DNA from 3 places in the Sporosarcina sp. FSL K6-5500 genome. Region 1 is predicted to be linked to each of the others. Evidence: a T-box and tRNA genes for the amino acid it is inferred to sense, from the RefSeq annotation. Region 1 holds a T-box; the other regions hold tRNA genes.
The links. The T-box of region 1 lies ahead of serS (serine--tRNA ligase). A T-box ahead of a tRNA ligase gene usually reads a tRNA of that ligase, here a tRNA-Ser.
Positions count from the first base shown of each region.

Region 2: it encodes a tRNA-Ser, which carries the amino acid that the T-box ahead of serS (serine--tRNA ligase) is inferred to sense. The anticodon was not compared.
Region 3: it encodes a tRNA-Ser, which carries the amino acid that the T-box ahead of serS (serine--tRNA ligase) is inferred to sense. The anticodon was not compared.

Region 1 is NZ_JBBOTP010000001.1:1,614,873-1,617,105, reverse strand. It holds gene pdxS (pyridoxal 5'-phosphate synthase lyase subunit PdxS) at 1-295, shown strand, start outside; gene MKX62_RS07525 (NUDIX hydrolase) at 364-939, shown strand; T-box leader at 1,020-1,237, shown strand; gene serS (serine--tRNA ligase) at 1,431-2,233, shown strand, end outside.
Region 2 is NZ_JBBOTP010000001.1:2,741,544-2,743,776, reverse strand. It holds tRNA gene MKX62_RS13185 (tRNA-Glu) at 358-429, opposite strand; tRNA gene MKX62_RS13180 (tRNA-Ser) at 440-530, opposite strand; tRNA gene MKX62_RS13175 (tRNA-Asn) at 540-614, opposite strand; tRNA gene MKX62_RS13170 (tRNA-Ile) at 616-692, opposite strand; tRNA gene MKX62_RS13165 (tRNA-Gly) at 697-770, opposite strand; tRNA gene MKX62_RS13160 (tRNA-Phe) at 778-853, opposite strand; tRNA gene MKX62_RS13155 (tRNA-Asp) at 913-988, opposite strand; tRNA gene MKX62_RS13150 (tRNA-Met) at 992-1,066, opposite strand; tRNA gene MKX62_RS13145 (tRNA-Ser) at 1,109-1,201, opposite strand; tRNA gene MKX62_RS13140 (tRNA-Ile) at 1,219-1,295, opposite strand; tRNA gene MKX62_RS13135 (tRNA-Met) at 1,303-1,376, opposite strand; tRNA gene MKX62_RS13130 (tRNA-Ala) at 1,399-1,474, opposite strand; tRNA gene MKX62_RS13125 (tRNA-Pro) at 1,556-1,632, opposite strand; tRNA gene MKX62_RS13120 (tRNA-Arg) at 1,659-1,735, opposite strand; tRNA gene MKX62_RS13115 (tRNA-Leu) at 1,757-1,842, opposite strand; tRNA gene MKX62_RS13110 (tRNA-Gly) at 1,850-1,924, opposite strand; tRNA gene MKX62_RS13105 (tRNA-Leu) at 1,933-2,014, opposite strand; tRNA gene MKX62_RS13100 (tRNA-Lys) at 2,045-2,120, opposite strand; tRNA gene MKX62_RS13095 (tRNA-Thr) at 2,127-2,202, opposite strand; tRNA gene MKX62_RS13090 (tRNA-Val) at 2,227-2,233, opposite strand, start outside.
Region 3 is NZ_JBBOTP010000001.1:2,412,745-2,414,977, forward strand. It holds rRNA gene MKX62_RS11330 (23S ribosomal RNA) at 1-520, shown strand, start outside; rRNA gene rrf (5S ribosomal RNA) at 667-782, shown strand; tRNA gene MKX62_RS11340 (tRNA-Asn) at 827-901, shown strand; tRNA gene MKX62_RS11345 (tRNA-Ser) at 906-997, shown strand; tRNA gene MKX62_RS11350 (tRNA-Glu) at 1,021-1,095, shown strand; tRNA gene MKX62_RS11355 (tRNA-Val) at 1,261-1,336, shown strand; tRNA gene MKX62_RS11360 (tRNA-Met) at 1,405-1,479, shown strand; tRNA gene MKX62_RS11365 (tRNA-Met) at 1,561-1,635, shown strand; tRNA gene MKX62_RS11370 (tRNA-Asp) at 1,639-1,714, shown strand; tRNA gene MKX62_RS11375 (tRNA-Phe) at 1,774-1,849, shown strand; tRNA gene MKX62_RS11380 (tRNA-Thr) at 1,863-1,938, shown strand; tRNA gene MKX62_RS11385 (tRNA-Tyr) at 1,952-2,036, shown strand; tRNA gene MKX62_RS11390 (tRNA-Trp) at 2,042-2,115, shown strand; tRNA gene MKX62_RS11395 (tRNA-His) at 2,143-2,218, shown strand.

The DNA.
Region 1 (2,233 bases):
TGCCATCAAAAAACACGGACGTCTACCTGTGACAAACTATGCAGCGGGCGGCGTGGCGACACCTGCAGATGCCGCACTTATGATGGAACTTGGCGCAGATGGCGTATTCGTAGGTTCAGGTATTTTCAAATCCGAAAATCCTGAGAAATTTGCACGTGCAATTGTTAAAGCAACAGAAAACTTCAAAGACTATAAACTGATTGGTGAACTGTCTAAAGACATTGGTGAACCGATGAAAGGGTTAGAAATCGGAACCCTTCAAGTGGAAGAGCGTATGTCAGAACGCGGTTGGTAATTAATTAAGAAAAAAGTGGGGGAGAAATCCCTCGCTTTTTTGTATACTTAATTATAGGGGTGATAAGAATGGAACAATTAAAGGTCTTCGATGAAAACTATACCTATTTGAGAAATGAAAATAGAGCCAAGGTCCACTGTGAGGGACTGTGGCATGAAACCTTCCATTGCTGGCTAGTCGATGATCAGTTTGTCTATATTCAAAAAAGAAGCGCTATTAAAAAAGACTTTCCGGGATTGTTTGATATTACCGCTGCAGGGCATATTCTCTCAACAGAAACTGTGGCAGATGGCATTCGTGAGGTGGAAGAGGAATTAGGCATAGAAGTCGATATAACGAAGCTGCATTCGAAAGGTGTTGTGCGGAACATTATCAAATTGCCCACCTTTATTGATCGTGAGTTTTCGAATGTCTTCTTATATGACTCAACTTTTGCAGCAAGCGAATTTTCATTGCAACAAGAGGAAGTAGAAAGTGTCCATGTCGTGGAGCGACAAGCACTAATTGACCTTTTCGTTAATGAAGTAATGACAGTTAAATGCATCAATATTTTCGATGGAACATTGGCGAAAATTGGTCTCAGCGACTTTGTTCCACACGAAAGAAATTATTTTGAACAAGTTGCACATATCTTTAAAGAGTAATCTTAAGAAAGCGGATACATTTTTTCTTTGAGTGACTTGCCAAAAAAACCAGCTTGTAGTAAAGTAAGGGTAATTTCAAACATGAGACGATGATGGGAAGCAGTAACAAGCACGTTTTTTGAAGAGAGCCGGCGGGTGGTGTGAGCCGGTAAAAACACTTGTGAATCCGTCCCTGAGTAGCCGGGCTGAAACGTTTAGTAGGCCTGAGCCGGCAGTTGAGCCGTTATTTCAATGGAGTGGATTGGACTTGGTTGTCCGGTCAATTTGGGTGGCAACGCGGGTAGTTCTCGTCCCTTTTATAGGGAATCGAGGGCTTTTTTTGTTGTCCAGCTTCAGGTGTCAGCCCCTCGAGTCACTTCCGTCTTACTGATAAAGGCAAAAAGTACCTTTGTTAGCAAGCCTTTCAGCGCTTGTCGGAGCTAAGTGACACCTTACGCTTTTCTTTGTTGTCCACTTTCCATTATCGTCTAAAAATTAAGGAGGAATTATTCATGCTAGATATTAAAAAAGTCCGTGCAAATTTTGATGAAGTGAAAGAGAAGCTATCTAAACGCGGAGAGGATATTTCTCAGCTCGATAAATTCCAAGCACTTGATGATAAGCGTAGAGAATTGATTGCAAAAGTTGAAACCTTGAAAGCGGAACGTAACGAAGTATCTCAAAAGGTCGCTGAAATGAAGCGTAATAAAGAAAATGCAGATGACGTTATTGCACGTACGCGTCAAGTTGGGGAAGACATCAAAAAACTCGACGAAGAACTGCACACAGTTGAGGAAGAATTGAATTATATTATGATGCGTATCCCTAATATCCCGCATGACAGTGTTCCTGTTGGCGATAGCGAAGACGACAATGTCGAAATTCGCGTGTGGGGAGAGAAGCCTGAATTTGGATTTGAGCCAAAGCCACACTGGGAAGTGGGAACGGATTTAAATCTCCTTGATTTTGAACGTGCTGCAAAAGTGACGGGAAGCCGTTTTGTTTTTTACCGAGGACTGGGAGCTCGTCTTGAGCGCGCATTGATTAACTTCATGCTTGACCTTCATATTGAAGAGCACGGCTACGAAGAAATGTTGCCGCCGTATTTGGTGAATCGCACAAGCTTAACGGGTACAGGACAGTTGCCGAAGTTTGAGGAAGATGCATTTTTAATCAACGAAGAGGATTATTTCCTTATTCCGACATCTGAAGTGCCTGTAACGAACTTCCACCGCGACGAAATCTTGAATGTTGCACAATTACCGGTGGCATTTGCGGCGTATAGCACGAACTTCCGTTCAGAGGCGGGATCTGC
Region 2 (2,233 bases), 1.1 Mb from region 1:
TATAAGTAGTATCAACTAGTAATCACCTTATAATCTCGGCATATACATCTCAAAATCACATTTCTCTCGATAATGAACACACTAGTGCAGGTACGGCAAAGGGGTCGCCGAAGCCGTGAGACTGGATGCGAAGCGATATCCAGGCTTACGGTGAAAGGCATCCCCAAAGCGTCAAGCGTTCTACAATCCACACCCCGAATTACAACTCACTCCTTATTGAGCGCCACAGTAGATTCAATGGGATTCTTTAATTCAACATATATAGTTAGAATTTAAGTGAACTAGAAAACTATATATAAACAAATTAAAAAGTAGCTTTACAAGTTCATTAAGAACTTGTAAAGCTACTTTTATGTATGACCCCTACGGGATTCGAACCCGTGATACCGCCGTGAAAGGGCGGTGTCTTAACCGCTTGACCAAGGGGCCAAATTATATATGGCGGAGAAGGAGGGATTCGAACCCTCGCACCGCTTTCGCGATCTATACCCTTAGCAGGGGCACCTCTTGAGCCGCTTGAGTACTTCCCCATATATAAATGGCTCCGCAGGTAGGACTCGAACCTACGACCGATCGGTTAACAGCCGATTGCTCTACCACTGAGCTACTGCGGAATGGTGGGCCTAAATGGACTCGAACCATCGACCTCACGCTTATCAGGCGTGCGCTCTAACCAGCTGAGCTATAGGCCCTTTTTGGAGCGAGTGAAGGGAATCGAACCCTCATCATCAGCTTGGAAGGCTGAGGTTTTACCACTAAACTACACTCGCATAACAATGGTGGCTCAGGACGGAATCGAACCGCCGACACAAGGATTTTCAGTCCTTTGCTCTACCGACTGAGCTACTGAGCCACGTATTTAGTTTACATTAAGTCGTTAACTTATTCTAAACCTTATAGTATTAATAAAAATGGCGGTCCCGACCGGGATCGAACCGGCGATCTCCTGCGTGACAGGCAGGCATGTTAACCGCTACACCACGGGACCATTTGGTTGCGGGGACAGGATTTGAACCTGTGACCTTCGGGTTATGAGCCCGACGAGATACCACTTCTCCACCCCGCGACAACAATATAAGTACTATTTAATTTCACCACTAGTTAAAAATGGAGGAGGTAGAGGGATTCGAACCCCCGCGGGATTTGACTCCCCTGTCGGTTTTCAAGACCGATCCCTTCAGCCGGGCTTGGGTATACCTCCATGGCTGTATATAATAGTGGTGGACCTTGCAGGACTCGAACCTGCGACCGGACGGTTATGAGCCGTCTGCTCTAACCAACTGAGCTAAAGGTCCTTTAAGATGGCGGCAGAGGGGATCGAACCCCCGACCTCACGGGTATGAACCGTACGCTCTAGCCAGCTGAGCTACGCCGCCAGGATCTTTATGAAAATTGTGTTGGTGGAGCCTAGCGGGATCGAACCGCTGACCTCCTGCGTGCAAGGCAGGCGCTCTCCCAGCTGAGCTAAGGCCCCATTATAGCTGGCAATTATTAAAGCACAAATCTACTTAAAATGGTATATTCTTTAAGCGGCGAATCTGCTTAAAAAGCTTAATGGTCGGGAAGACAGGATTCGAACCTGCGACCCCTTGGTCCCAAACCAAGTGCTCTACCAAGCTGAGCTACGTCCCGAAGAATTATAAAGTTTAAAAACATAATGGTGCGCCCGGCAGAAGTCGAATCCACAACCTCCTGATCCGTAGTCAGGTGCTCTATCCAATTGAGCTACGAGCGCATATAAGTGAAAAGTTATTAATGCCGAGAACCGGAATCGAACCGGTACGGTAGTCACCTACCGCAGGATTTTAAGTCCTGTGCGTCTGCCAGTTCCGCCACCCCGGCAAAAATATGGAGCGGAAGACGGGATTCGAACCCGCGACCCCGACCTTGGCAAGGTCGTATTCTACCACTGAACTACTTCCGCATTATAAGTGCGGGTAAAGGGAGTCGAACCCCCACGCCCGAAGGCACTAGATCCTAAGTCTAGCGCGTCTGCCAGTTCCGCCATACCCGCAATATAAATTATGACACTAAGTCATAAAAATGGTGAGCCATGCAGGATTCGAACCTGCGACCCTCTGATTAAAAGTCAGATGCTCTACCAACTGAGCTAATGGCTCGAAAAGTGGTGCCGGAGAAAGGACTTGAACCCTCAACCTACTGATTACAAGTCAGTTGCTCTACCAGTTGAGCTACTCCGGCTAATAGTTTTCATTATAAATAAAATGGTGGA
Region 3 (2,233 bases), 800 kb from region 1:
ACGGGCTTAGTGATCCGGTGGTTCCGCATGGAAGGGCCATCGCTCAACGGATAAAAGCTACCCCGGGGATAACAGGCTTATCTCCCCCAAGAGTCCACATCGACGGGGAGGTTTGGCACCTCGATGTCGGCTCATCGCATCCTGGGGCTGTAGTCGGTCCCAAGGGTTGGGCTGTTCGCCCATTAAAGCGGTACGCGAGCTGGGTTCAGAACGTCGTGAGACAGTTCGGTCCCTATCCGTCGCGGGCGCAGGAAATTTGAGAGGAGCTGTCCTTAGTACGAGAGGACCGGGATGGACATACCTCTGGTGTACCAGTTGTCTTGCCAAAGGCATCGCTGGGTAGCTATGTATGGACGGGATAAATGCTGAAAGCATCTAAGCATGAAGCCCCCCTCGAGATGAGATTTCCCATTACGCAAGTAAGTAAGATCCCTCAAAGAAGATGAGGTTGATAGGTCTGGGGTGGAAGCACGGCGACGTGTGGAGCTGACGGATACTAATCGATCGAGGACTTAACCAATTTTGAAAAGGGCTTGATTACCCTGATTCTGTGTAGCACAATGTCTGTTTTATTCAGTTTTGAGCGAACAAAATTAATTATTTTGTAAAAACGCTTGCAAGTAACAACAAGGTGTGATATAATTAATCTTGTCTTGTGGAAAATAGTTCAGTGACGATTGCGAAGAGGTCACACCCGTTCCCATACCGAACACGGAAGTTAAGCTCTTCAGCGCCGATGGTAGTTGGGGGTTTCCCCCTGTGAGAGTAGGACGTCGCTGGTCTGTTAGTCCAAAAGAAGATACTTAATGTATGTTCTTAATATTATTCCGCAGTAGCTCAGTGGTAGAGCAATCGGCTGTTAACCGATCGGTCGTAGGTTCGAGTCCTACCTGCGGAGCCATTTAGGAGAGCTGTCCGAGTGGCCGAAGGAGCATGATTGGAAATCATGTAAGCGGCTAACGCTGTTTCAAGGGTTCAAATCCCTTGCTCTCCGCCAGATTCATATAAATGATAAATTAAGGCCCCTTGGTCAAGCGGTTAAGACACCGCCCTTTCACGGCGGTATCACGGGTTCGAATCCCGTAGGGGTCACCATAACTTTTTAGAAATTCATCATTAAGCACGTAGACTTTAATTCAGTAATTCGAGCATAGCACACTCTCGTTAAAATCGGGAGAAGGAAGGAGCGTACATTAGTACGTGACTGACTGAGCGAATGAAGCTGACAAAGAGATGCGCCGCTTATCGCAATTTTACCCAGGAGGATTAGCTCAGCTGGGAGAGCACCTGCCTTACAAGCAGGGGGTCGGCGGTTCGAGCCCGTCATCCTCCACCATTAAGTTTTTTAAGCAGATTCACCGCTTAAAGAAACTTACATATATTTAATTATATAAATACTATTGTCGCGGGGTGGAGAAGTGGTATCTCGTCGGGCTCATAACCCGAAGGTCGCAGGTTCAAATCCTGCCCCCGCAACCAAATTTTATCATGATACAGCAGATCATATAGCTGACATGTAAATGATTAGCTCTTTATCAAATGAATACATTATATTGTTGTCGCGGGGTGGAGAAGTGGTATCTCGTCGGGCTCATAACCCGAAGGTCGCAGGTTCAAATCCTGCCCCCGCAACCAAATGGTCCCGTGGTGTAGCGGTTAACATGCCTGCCTGTCACGCAGGAGATCGCCGGTTCGATCCCGGTCGGGACCGCCATTTTTATTTTTCTTATAAGGTTTAGAATAAGCTAATATCTTAATGTAAACCAAATATGTGGCTCAGTAGCTCAGTCGGTAGAGCAAAGGACTGAAAATCCTTGTGTCGGCGGTTCGATTCCGTCCTGAGCCACCATTTTAATATTTGTGCCGGAGTAGCTCAACTGGTAGAGCAACTGACTTGTAATCAGTAGGTTGAGGGTTCAAGTCCTTTCTCCGGCACCATTTACACCTATATGGTGGGGTAGCGAAGTGGCTAAACGCGGCGGACTGTAAATCCGCTCCCTACGGGTTCGGCGGTTCGAATCCGCCCCCCACCACCAGTTTTAGGGGCATAGTTTAACGGTAGAATAGAGGTCTCCAAAACCTTTGATGTGGGTTCGATTCCTACTGCCCCTGCCATTTTTTTTAGTATAATCTAATATTATGGCGATTGTGGTGAAGTGGTTAACACATCGGATTGTGGTTCCGACACTCGAGGGTTCGATTCCCTTCAGTCGCCCCATTTATCTATCCAATT